2 regions of the Streptomyces sp. NPDC005496 genome follow, and region 2 is predicted to be linked to the other one. Evidence: predicted binding sites of a transcription regulator. Region 2 holds the regulator's gene; the other holds the start of a gene.

Region 1 (6,052 bases), on a different contig from region 2:
AGGAGCCCTCGCCCTGGAAGGCCTTGAGGAACTCGCCGTCCAGGCCGACCGAGCCGACGGAGATGGCGGGCTTGCCGGTGAGCTTCTTCGTCCAGCCGGCGAGGTTCAGGTCGGACCCGTCGAACTCGGGCACCCAGTAGCGGCGCGTGGAGGCGTGGAAGGCGTCCACGCCGGCCGCGGCGAGCGGGGCGAGGATGGCCTCCAGCTCCTCCGGGGTCTCGGCGAGGCGGGCGTCGTAGTCCTGCTGCTTCCACTGCGAGTAGCGGAACAGGACGGGGAACTCGGGCGAGACGGCGTCCCGGACCGCGGCGACGATCTCCGCCGCGAACTTCGCACGGGCCACCGGGTCGCCGCCGTACGCGTCGGTGCGCCGGTTGGTGCCGGACCACAGGAACTGGTCGAGCAGGTAGCCGTGGGCGCCGTGCAGCTCGACGCCGTCGAAGCCGATGCGCTCGGCGTCCGCGGCTGCCTTGGCGAACGCCTCGATGACGTCGTCGATGTCCTGCTGGGTCATGGCCTTGCCCTTGGGCTCGGCGCCGGCGGTGTGGATGCCGGAGGGGCCGACCGCGGGGGCGTCGGCGAAGGGCGGCTCGCCCGCCCGGCGGACCATGCCGATGTGCCACAGCTGCGGCACGATCGTGCCGCCGGCCGCGTGCACGGCGTCGGCGACCTTCGTCCACCCGGCGAGCTGCTCCTCGCCGTGGAAGCGCGGCACGCTGTCGCTCTGGCCGGCGGACTCGTGGCCGACGTAGGTGCCCTCGGTGACGATGAGGCCCACGCCCGCGGCGGCGCGCCGCGCGTAGTAGCCGACCACGTCCTCACCGGGTACACCGCCCGGCGAGAACTGCCGGGTCATCGGTGCCATCACGATCCGGTTCGGGACGGTCAGGCCGTTCAGGGACACGGGTCGGGAAAGGATCTCGGCTGCGCGGGACGCGGCGTCGGCTGTCACGTGAGGGCTCCTCGGGGCGGGGAAGACGGACATTCCGGTGGGTATGTGCACGTGCATTGACCCACCCTCCCGACAACGGTCCCCGGCGCCGCGGCATTCCGTGTCCTCGCCGTGCCGCGGTGTGATCCCGGCCACGTGGGCGGGGGCTCCCGCCCCGGAAACGCCCGAGGGCGGCACCCCCGGGAAGGGGTGCCGCCCTCGGAAAGGACGAGCCTGATCCGGAAGGATCAGAAGTCCATGTCACCGCCCGGCATGCCGCCCGGGGCGCCGCCGGCGGCGGCCTTCTCGGGCTTGTCGGCGATGACGGCCTCGGTGGTGAGGAACAGCGCGGCGATGGACGCGGCGTTCTGCAGGGCAGAGCGCGTGACCTTCGCCGGGTCGATGATGCCCTCGGCGATCATGTCCACGTACTCACCGGTCGCGGCGTTGAGACCGTGGCCGACGGGCAGGTTGCGGACCTTCTCGACGATGACGCCACCCTCGAGACCGCCGTTGACGGCGATCTGCTTGAGCGGGGCCTCCAGGGCGAGCTTCACGGCGTTGGCGCCGGTCGCCTCGTCACCCGTCAGTTCCAGCTTCTCGAAGACCGAGGAGGCCTGGAGCAGGGCCACGCCACCACCGGCGACGATGCCCTCCTCGACGGCCGCCTTCGCGTTGCGAACGGCGTCCTCGATGCGGTGCTTGCGCTCCTTGAGCTCGACCTCCGTGGCGGCACCGGCCTTGATGACGGCCACGCCGCCGGCCAGCTTCGCCAGACGCTCCTGGAGCTTCTCGCGGTCGTAGTCCGAGTCGGAGTTCTCGATCTCGGCGCGGATCTGGTTGACCCGGCCGGCGACCTGGTCGGCGGAGCCGGCGCCGTCGACGATCGTGGTCTCGTCCTTGGTGATGACGACCTTGCGGGCGCGGCCGAGCAGGTCGATGCCCGCGTTCTCCAGCTTGAGGCCGACCTCCTCGGAGATGACCTCGCCGCCCGTGAGGATGGCGATGTCGCCGAGCATGGCCTTGCGGCGGTCACCGAAGCCCGGGGCCTTGACGGCGACGGACTTGAAGGTGCCACGGATCTTGTTGACGACCAGGGTCGACAGGGCCTCGCCCTCGACGTCCTCGGCGATGATCAGCAGCGGCTTGCCGGACTGCATGACCTTCTCGAGGAGCGGCAGCAGGTCCTTGACGTTGCTGATCTTCGAGTTGGCGATCAGGATGTACGGGTCGTCGAGGACGGCCTCCATACGCTCCATGTCGGTGGCGAAGTACGCCGAGATGTAGCCCTTGTCGAAGCGCATACCCTCGGTGAGCTCCAGCTCCAGACCGAAGGTCTGGGACTCCTCGACGGTGATGACGCCTTCCTTGCCGACCTTGTCCATCGCCTCGGCGATGAGCTCGCCGATCTGGGTGTCGGCGGCGGAGATGGAGGCCGTCGAAGCGATCTGCTCCTTGGTCTCGACATCCTTCGCCTGCTCCAGCAGGGCACCGGAGACGGCCTCGACGGCCTTCTCGATACCGCGCTTGAGAGCCATCGGGTTGGCGCCGGCGGCGACGTTGCGAAGGCCCTCGCGGACCAGCGCCTGGGCCAGGACGGTCGCGGTCGTCGTGCCGTCACCGGCTACGTCGTCCGTCTTCTTCGCGACTTCCTTGACCAGCTCGGCGCCGATCTTCTCGTACGGGTCCTCGAGCTCGATCTCCTTGGCGATGGAAACACCATCGTTGGTGATCGTGGGGGCGCCCCACTTCTTCTCGAGGACGACGTTGCGACCCTTGGGACCAAGGGTGACCTTGACGGCGTCGGCGAGCTGGTTCATCCCGCGCTCGAGACCGCGCCGTGCCTCCTCGTCGAACGCGATGATCTTGGCCATGTGAAGTGGTCCTCCCGGACTGGGGTGGATTGCTCCGGACCGCGCTGGCGCCCGCGACGGACGGCCTGCCTGCCTCGTGGTTCCTTGCCCCACATGGCCTGCGGGCCTCACCGACCCGGTCCTTCGTTGTCACTCTCACCTTCAGAGTGCTAACGCCAATGATTAGCACTCGACCCCCGAGAGTGCAAGGTGCTCCTCCCCAGCGAGCCCTATCGAGGGGGCGCGCGGAGCGCGTCGCGGCTGCCCTGCGAGCGCCTGCGCGGCCCCGAGCCACCCCCTCCGCGTCCGGAGCGGCGGGGACCCCGGCCGCTCCCGGGAACGCCCGAGGGGCCCGTACCCCTGATGGGATACGGGCCCCTCGACGTGAGTGAGTGCGTGCGTCGGTGGCCGATCGCGCCGAGATCAGACGGCGAGTTTGACCATGTCCGCCTGCGGACCCTTCTGGCCCTGCGAGATCTCGAACTCCACTCGCTGACCCTCTTCAAGGGTGCGGTAGCCGTCCATCTGAATCGCGCTGTAATGCACGAAGACGTCCGCACCACCGTCGACCGCGATGAAGCCGTACCCCTTCTCCGCGTTGAACCACTTGACGGTGCCCTGAGCCATGCCTAACTCCCCTATTACTGGCCCTTGCACAGATCCACACTTCGCGGATCCGGGTCAGACCTCACCCCCCAACGGTTGGGGGTGTGCGCCGGAACGCGTCGACCGCGGCTGAATGTATCTGTCCAACTGCCGTCTGCAACAGGTCAATCGGACGAGAATTCCGGGCATCGGCGATCGGCCGTATGTGGAGAATTCACACATATTCAGGGCAAGTCGGGCCCCGTAAATGCCGTAAAAGGCTCAAAAATGCCGGGTACATTGGCTGCTTCTTATCGGGCACCGGGTCGGTGTTCATATGCACCCGGCATGGAAAGCGAAGCGGCTTCCCCAACTGTACCGCGCTCAACCATGCAGAATTGCCCCCTCCGTTTCTCTCACGGAGAGGGCAATCCGGTTGAACGGTGCGTCGTCAGCAGCCGCCGGCCACGGCCGGGATGATCGAGACGCCGGCGCCGTCGGGCGTCGCCGTCTCCAGGCCCTGCTCGAAACGCACGTCGTCGTCGTTCACGTACACGTTCACGAAGCGGCGCAGCTTGCCCTGGTCGTCCAGGACGCGCGCGGCGATGCCCGTGTGGTTCTTCTCCAGGTCCGAGATGACCTCGGCGAGGGTCGCGCCCTCCGCCGGGACCTCGGCCTTGCCGCCCGTGTAGGTGCGCAGGATCGTGGGGATGCGAACGTTGACGCTCATGATGCGAGGCCAGCCTCTCGGAAGGAGTCCAGGTTCGGGCGGATGGTCGCGGTCAGACCGGTCCCGGCCACCGCGTCGAGGGTCTTGAGGCCGTCACCGGTGTTGAGGACGACTGTGGTCAGCGCCGGGTCCAGGGCGCCGCTCTCGATCAGCTTCTTCGTGACGCCCACGGTCACCCCGCCCGCCGTCTCGGCGAAGATGCCCTCGGTGCGCGCCAGCAGCTTGATCGCGTCGACGATCTGGCCGTCGTCGACATCCTCCACCGCGCCGCCCGTCCGGCGCGCGATGTCGAGGACGTACGGCCCGTCGGCCGGGTTGCCGATGGCGAGCGACTTGGCGATCGTGTCCGGCTTCTGCGGCCGCACGACGTCGTGCCCCGCCTTGTAGGCCACCGACACCGGCGAGCAGCCCTCGGCCTGGGCGCCGAAGATCTTGTACGGCCTGTCCTCGACCAGCCCGAGCCTGATCAGCTCCTGGAGGCCCTTGTCGATCTTCGTGAGCTGCGAGCCGGACGCGATCGGCACGACGAGCTGGTCCGGCAGCCGCCAGCCGAGCTGCTCGCAGATCTCGTACGCGAGGGTCTTCGAGCCCTCCGCGTAGTACGGCCGCAGGTTGACGTTGACGAAGCCCCAGCCCTCGCCGGCCGGGTCGCCGATGAGCTCGGAGCAGAAGCGGTTGACGTCGTCGTAGTTGCCCTCGATGCCGACGAGCTCGCCGCCGTAGACCGCGGCCATGACGATCTTGCCCTGCTCCAGGTCGTGCGGGATGAACACGCAGGAGCGGAAGCCGGCCCGGGCGGCGGCGGCACCGACGGCGCCGGCCAGGTTCCCGGTGGAGGAGCAGGAGAGCGTGGTGAAGCCGAAGGCGCGGGCGGCCTCCAGGGCCTGCGCGACGACGCGGTCCTTGAAGGAGTGCGTCGGGTTGCCGGAGTCGTCCTTGACGAACAGCTTGCCGGCCTCGACACCCAGCTCGCGGGCGAGGTTGTCGGCCTGCACGAGCTTGGTCCAGCCCGGGTTGATGTTCGGCTTGTCGGCGACGTCGGCCGGGACGGGCAGCAGGGGCGCGTAGCGCCAGATGTTCGCGGGTCCCGCCTCGATGCGCTTGCGGAGGTCCTCGGTGTCGTAGTCCGAGAAGTCGTAGGCGATCTCCAGCGGGCCGAAACACTCCTCGCAGGCGAAGACCGGGCCGAGCGGCACGCGGTGTCCGCACTCGCGGCAGGAGAGGGCGGCGGCGGGGCCGAGATCGACGGAGTCCGCGGCGGAGGGGGAGTTCGTGGTGCTTGCAACTGTCTGCGCAGCCATGGAGGCGAGGCCCTTTCTCCTCATCTTCCTCACGGCGCACTTCGCCGTGAGACGGATTTGGCACCTTCCCTAGCCGGGAGCCTCGCGACGCTGATCGGCGATGATCAGGACGAGACCGGCTGGAGGGTTGCCGGGGCTTCAACGGGCCGTATCCCTCTGCCCCTCTGGATGAGCGGTGTTCAGTTGTTGATCTGCGCGCGGTTCCCGGATCAGGACATGCGATGGTCATCCGCGTTGTTCAAGACTGTAACCGACGGCCAGGACAGTTGAGATAGTCGTCCGAACCGCGAGATGGATCACACCCCGGGTGGGCGTGTGAGCAGACAGTGAGGAGCCGCAGACCGTGCTGGAAGAAGTCGAGCGCTGGCTGAGCACCCGCTCCTGGTCCGTCACCGATCGTCCGCTGCACCGGCTGATGGCCGCGAAACGCGCCGCGGGCTCGACGGTCAGCGTCGTGCTGCCCGCGCTGAACGAGGAAGAGACCGTCGGCGAGATCGTCGCCGTCATCCGCCACGACCTCATGCGGCAGGTCCCGCTCGTCGACGAGATCGTCGTCGTCGACTCGGGCTCGACCGACCGCACCTCGGCGGTCGCCGCCGCGGCGGGCGCCCGGGTGGTGCACCGGGACGAGATACTGCCGCGCCTGCCGGCC
Region 2 (6,052 bases):
GGTGCCCGCCTGGTCCGTCGTGTACGCGACCGACGCGGAGTTCAGCCCGTCACCCGGTTCGCACGCGGCCACGCCGAACACGGCGACCGCGCCCAGCGCGGCCAGTGCGTACAGCCTCCCGCGACCCGTCCGCCGCCTTGAATGCCTCAAAACCCCCATGGAGGGCAGCGTGCCACCGTCCCGGGCCCGGCGGTAGACCGCATGCGGCCAGTGTGACCGCCGACTTCGCGGCGCCGGCCGCTTCCGCGCGGCTGCGCGAAGTCGCCCCCGGGAACCGCGATTTCCGGTGCGACCTGCGGGAACGACGGGTCAGGACCAGCGTCCGGTGCGGCCCAGCAGCAGGGCCGTCGCGGCGGTTCCGGCGGTGGAGGTGCGCAGCACGCTGCGCCCCAGCCGGTACGCCTTCGCCCCGGCCTCGGCGAACAGCGCCAACTCGTCCGGCGAGACGCCGCCTTCGGGGCCCACGACGAGCACGATGTCGCCGTCGGCGGGGAGTTGGGCGGTGGCGAGGGGTTCGCTGCCGTACGCGCGGTCCTCGTGCAGGACGGCGGCGAGGTCGGCGGTGGCCAGAAGTGCGGCGACCTGGCGGCTGGTCATGGCGTCGGTGACCTCGGGGAAGCGCACGCGGCGGGACTGCTTGCCGGCCTCCCGGGCGGTGGCCCGCCACCTGGCGAGCGCCTTCAGGCCCCGGTCGCCCTTCCACTGGGTGATGCAGCGGGAGGCGGCCCAGGGCACGACGCGGTCGACGCCGGTCTCCGTCATGGTCTCGACGGCGAGTTCGCCCCGGTCGCCCTTCGGGAGGGCCTGGACGACGGTGATGCGCGGCGACTCGGGCGGTTCCTCGGCGACCGTGTCCATCCGGACGATCAGCCGGTCCTTGCCCTCGGTGCCGGTCACGACGCACTCGGCCCACCGGCCCACGCCGTCGGTGAGGACGACGTCCTCGCCGGACCGCAGCCGCTTCACGGAGACCGCGTGCCGTCCCTCGGCGCCGTCGAGCACGTACTGCCCGCCGCCGTCGGCGCGGAGGTCCTCGACCACGAACACCGGCGCGGTCATCGGGCCGTGCCTCCGGACGGGTACGACGACAACGCTGTCTTAGCCGCGTCGAGTTCGGCGGCCAGCACCTCGACCAGCCGGCCGGCGGGCAGGTCGCGGGCCATGCGGTGGCCCTGGCCCGCCCACAGCGCCATGCCCTGCGGGTCCCCCGCCTTGGCCGCCGCCTTGCGCAGCGGCGAGGTCAGGTGGTGGACCTCGGGGTAGGCGGCGGGGGCGTAGGGGCCGTGCTCGCGCATGAAGCGGTTCACGAGGCCGCGGGCGGGCCGGCCGGAGAACGCCCGCGTCAGCTCGGTCCGGACGAACAGCGGGTTGGTCAGCGCCTCCTTGTGCACGGGGGCGGCGCCGGACTCGGGGGTGGCGACGAACGCGGTGCCGAGCTGGGCCGCGCTAGCGCCGGCCGCGAGCACCGCGGCGATCTGCGAGCCGCGCATGATGCCGCCGGCCGCGACGATCGGCAGCCGGACGCTCTCGCGGACCTGGGCGACCAGCGACAGCAGCCCGATGCCGGCGCCGTCCGTCTCCGGGTCGTCCCGGTGGGTGCCCTGGTGGCCGCCCGCCTCGACGCCCTGCACGATCACCACGTCGGCGCCCGCCCGCTCCACTGCCTGCGCCTCGTCGGCCGTGGTCGCCGTGACCATGGTCAGCGTGCCGACGCGGGCGAAGGAGGCGAGTACCTCGGGGGTGGGGCAGCCGAAGTGGAAGGAGACCGCGGGCACGGGGTTGTCGAGCAGGACCGCGAGTTTGGTGTCGTAGCCGTCGTCGCGTCCGCTGTCGGGATCGCCCAGCTCGGTGTCGTACCAGCCGGCCTCACCGGCGAGCTGGTGGGCGTAGACGTCGACGGCGGCCGGGTCCGTGTGCTCCTGCTGCGGCATGAAGAGGTTCACGCCGAAGGGACGGCCGGTGAGGCCGCGCAGCTGCTTGATCTCCTGGTACATGCCGTCGGCCGTCTTGTACCCGGCGGCGAGGAAGCCGAGCCCGCCGGCCTCGGAAACGGCGGCGGCCAGCAGCGGCACGGAGACACCGCCCGCCATGGGGGCCTGCACGATCGGACACCGAAGGAGATCGGTCAGCGCGGAGGACATGACGGCATGTTGTCACGTCCTCCGTACAAGTCCGAATCCGGCCGTCCGCCGGGCACAGGCCACCGGAATGTGCCTCTCCGGGCGGCCCGCGCGGGCACCGCGGGCGCCCGGTCCGGGCAGCCCGCGCGCTCCGGCGTCAGCGTCCGTTGAAGGCGTCCTTCAGCCGGGAGAACAGGCCCTGCTGGCCGGGCTGGAACTGGCCGGTGGGCCGCTCCTCGCCGCGCAGCTTGGCCAGTTCGCGCAGCAGACGCTCCTGCTCCGGGTCCAGCTTGGAGGGGGTCATGACCTCGACGTGGACGATGAGGTCGCCCCGGCCGCCGCCCCGCAGGTGCGTGATGCCGCGGCCGTGCAGCGGGATCGACTGGCCGGACTGGGTGCCCGGTCGGATGTCGACCTCCTCCAGCCCGTCCAGGGTCTCCAGGGGCACCTTCGTGCCGAGGGAGGCTGCGGTCATGGGGAGGGTGACCGTGCAGTGCAGGTCGTCGCCGCGCCGCTGGAACTGCGCGTGCGGCAGCTCGTGGATCTCGACGTAGAGGTCACCGGCGGGGCCGCCGCCGGGGCCGACCTCGCCCTCGCCCGCGAGCTGGATCCGGGTGCCGTTGTCGACACCGGCCGGGATCTTCACCGTGAGGGTGCGGCGCGAGCGCACGCGCCCGTCGCCCGCGCACTCCGGGCACGGCGTCGGCACGACCGTGCCGAAGCCCTGGCACTGGGGGCAGGGGCGGGAGGTCATGACCTGGCCCAGGAAGGACCGCGTGACCTGGGACACCTCGCCGCGACCGCGGCACATGTCACAGGTCTGCGCGGAGGTCCCGGGGGCCGCGCCCTCGCCGCTGCAGGTGGTGCACACCACGGCCGTGTCGACCTGGATGTCCTTGGTGGTGCCGAAGGCCGCCTCGTCGAGGTCGATCTCCAGCCGGATCATGGCGTCCTGGCCGCGGCGCGTGCGCGACCGGGGGCCCCGCTGCGACGCGGTGCCGAAGAACGCGTCCATGATGTCCGAGAAGTTCCCGAACCCGCCGGCGCCGAAGCCGCCCGCGCCCCCGCCGCCACTCTGCGAGAGCGGGTCACCGCCGAGGTCGTAGACCTGCTTCTTCTGCGGGTCCGACAACACCTCGTAGGCGGCGTTGATCTCCTTGAAGCGCTCCTGCGTCTTCGGATCGGGATTGACGTCCGGGTGCAGCTCGCGCGCGAGCCTCCGGAACGCCTTCTTGATCTCGTCCTGGGACGCGTCGCGGCGCACGCCGAGTACGGCGTAGTAGTCCGTGGCCACTTACGACTCCGCCAGGATCTGTCCGACGTACCGTGCCACTGCGCGTACCGCTCCCATCGTTCCCGGGTAATCCATGCGGGTCGGTCCGACCACGCCGAGTTTTGCGACTGCCTCGCCGCCCGAACCGTAGCCGACCGAGACCACGGACGTGGAGTTGAGCCCCTCGTGGACGTTCTCGTGACCGATCCGTACGGTCATGCCCGAATCCGTCGACTCGCCGAGCAGCTTGAGGAGCACGACCTGCTCCTCCAGGGCTTCGAGGACCGGCCGGATCGTGAGGGGGAAGTCGTGTCCGAAGCGGGTGAGATTGGCGGTGCCGCCGATCATCAGCCGCTCCTCGTTCTCCTCGACGAGCGTCTCCAGCAAAGTGGAGAGCACCGTCGCGACCGTACCGCGGTCCTCCGTCTCGAAGGCCTCCGGCAGATCCTGCACCAATTGCGGCACGTCCGCGAAACGGCGGCCCGCGATCCGGCTGTTGAGCCGGGCCCGCAGATCCGCCAGGGACGTCTCGCCGAAGGGCGCGGGGCAGTCGATCATGCGCTGCTCGACCCGGCCGGTGTCCGTGATGAGCACCAGCATGACGCGGGCCGGGGCCAGCGAGAGCAGTTCCACGTGCCGCACCGTCGAACGGGTCAGCGAGGGGTACTGGACGACGGCGACCTGCCGGGTGAGCTGCGCGAGCAGCCGCACCGTGCGCCCCACGACGTCGTCGAGGTCGACGGCGCCGTCGAGGAAGTTCTGGATGGCGCGGCGCTCGGGCGCGGTCATCGGCTTGACGCCGGCGAGCTTGTCCACGAACAGCCGGTAGCCCTTGTCGGTGGGGATGCGCCCGGCACTGGTGTGCGGCTGGGCGATGTACCCCTCGTCCTCCAGGGCGGCCATGTCGTTGCGGACGGTGGCCGGGGAGACGCCCAGCCGGTGGCGCTCGGTCAGCGCCTTGGAGCCGACCGGCTCCTCCGTCCCGACGTAGTCCTGGACGATGGCGCGCAGCACCTCGAGCCTGCGTTCACTGAGCATCGCGCACACCTCCAGCTGTCGGCACCTTGGTCGTCGCGGTCTTCGTCCTGGCACTCAGCGCGTGCGAGTGCCAGCGTTCCCCGGGCCAGTGTACGGCGGTGAGGTACGGCCCCGGCAAGGGCGGGCCCGTGACGCCCCGCCACGGTGTACGGACGTGTCCCGCCATGTCGCGCCGTCGTACCCCCTTGCCGCTAGCGTCTCCGTGTGACGGTGACTTGGGAAGAGGCGGGATGGGAGCAACTCGCCCCGCACGCCGGGCGGTGCCGGCTCCCGGGCTGGGACTGCACCGCGGGGCTCGTGGTGGGCGAGGGGGCGGCCCTCATGATCGACGCGGGGTCGAGCCTCGCGGAGGGCGCGCGGCTGCGCGCCGAGGCGGGCCGGCTCCTGGGACCTGAGCGGCGTGTGACGCACCTCGCACTGACGCATCCGCACTTCGACCACGTCCTCGGGGCCGCCGCCTTCTCCGGGGTGGAGGTGTTCGGCGCGGTGGGCCTGGACACCGCCCTCGCCCACGGACGCGAGGAACTGCGCGCCGACGCCGTGAGCAACGGCCTGGACCCGCGGGCGGCGGCGGAGGCGGCGGACCTGCTCGTCCGGCCCCGCCACCTCGTCTCCGGCGAGTGGACGCTGGGTCTCGGCGGCGGCACGCAGGTCCTGCTGGCGAACGTGGGCCCCGGGCACACGGCGTACGACCTCGTGGTGCTCGTGCCCGGCACCGACGGACGGGAGGTGGTGTTCTGCGGCGACCTCGTGGAGGAGTCGGGCGAGCCGCAGGCCGGTCCGGACGCCGTCCCGTCCCACTGGCCGGCGGCGCTGGACCGGCTGCTGGACCTCGGCGGCGAGGACGCGGTGTACGTGCCGGGCCACGGGGCGGCGGTGGACGCGGCGTTCGTCCGGGCCCAGCGGGACGCGCTGGCCGCCCGCTTCGGCGTGTCGTAGGCGCGGGCGGGCACTTCGGCGCGCGTCTTCTCCTATCGTCATCCGAATGCGCCAGTACTCTCCGGACCTGACCCCGCCGTGGAAGAAGCCCAAGCCCGTGCCCGAGGTCCCGGCCGACCCCGGTCTGGTGGTGGAGGAGCCCGGCACCGGTTTCTGCGGCGCGGTGATCCGCTGCGAGGCGGGCACGGTGACGCTGGAGGACCGCTTCGGCAAGCACCGGGTGTTCCCGATGGAGCCGCGCGGCTTCCTGCTGGAGGGCAGGGTGGTCACCCTGGTGCGGCCCGCCGCCGGACCGGCCCGCCCCAGCCGCACCGCCTCCGGTTCGGTCGCCGTGCCCGGCGCCCGCGCCCGCGTGGCCCGGGCCGGCCGCATCTACGTCGAGGGCCGGCACGACGCCGAGCTCGTCGAGCGGGTCTGGGGCGACGACCTGCGTATCGAGGGCGTCGTCGTCGAGTACCTGGAGGGCGTCGACGACCTCCCCGCGGTGGTGGAGGAGTTCGGGCCCGGTCCGGACGCCCGGCTCGGGGTCCTGGTCGACCACCTGGTGCCCGGTTCGAAGGAGTTCCGGATCGCCGAAGGGGTCACGAGCGAGTACGCGCTCGTCGTGGGCCACCCCTACATCGACATCTGGGAGGCCGTGAAGCCGTCCTCCGTCGGCATCGCCGCCTGGCCCCGGGTACCG

Evidence for each region. Region 2 encodes HrcA, which represses chaperone genes, less so after heat shock. Its sites were predicted from a motif close to TTNGCACTCNGNNNNNCNGAGTGCNAA; they were not measured.
Region 1: the regulator HrcA is predicted to act here: its motif matches at 2,968-2,994, upstream of groL (chaperonin GroEL).

The regions. Positions count from the first base shown of each region.
Region 1 covers NZ_JBIAJQ010000007.1:354,722-360,773, forward strand. Annotated here, with positions in the region: gene ACFYQQ_RS23260 (NADH:flavin oxidoreductase) at 1-952, opposite strand, end outside; gene groL (chaperonin GroEL) at 1,180-2,805, opposite strand; gene ACFYQQ_RS23270 (cold-shock protein) at 3,208-3,411, opposite strand; gene ACFYQQ_RS23275 (MoaD/ThiS family protein) at 3,821-4,099, opposite strand; gene thrC (threonine synthase) at 4,096-5,400, opposite strand; SAM riboswitch class I at 5,418-5,575, opposite strand; gene ACFYQQ_RS23285 (glucosyl-3-phosphoglycerate synthase) at 5,744-6,052, shown strand, end outside.
Region 2 covers NZ_JBIAJQ010000002.1:422,468-428,519, forward strand. Annotated here, with positions in the region: gene ACFYQQ_RS06465 (hypothetical protein) at 1-159, opposite strand, end outside; gene ACFYQQ_RS06470 (16S rRNA (uracil(1498)-N(3))-methyltransferase) at 310-1,059, opposite strand; gene ACFYQQ_RS06475 (nitronate monooxygenase) at 1,056-2,141, opposite strand; gene dnaJ (molecular chaperone DnaJ) at 2,278-3,414, opposite strand; gene hrcA (heat-inducible transcriptional repressor HrcA) at 3,415-4,431, opposite strand; gene ACFYQQ_RS06490 (MBL fold metallo-hydrolase) at 4,636-5,370, shown strand; gene ACFYQQ_RS06495 (DUF3097 domain-containing protein) at 5,417-6,052, shown strand, end outside.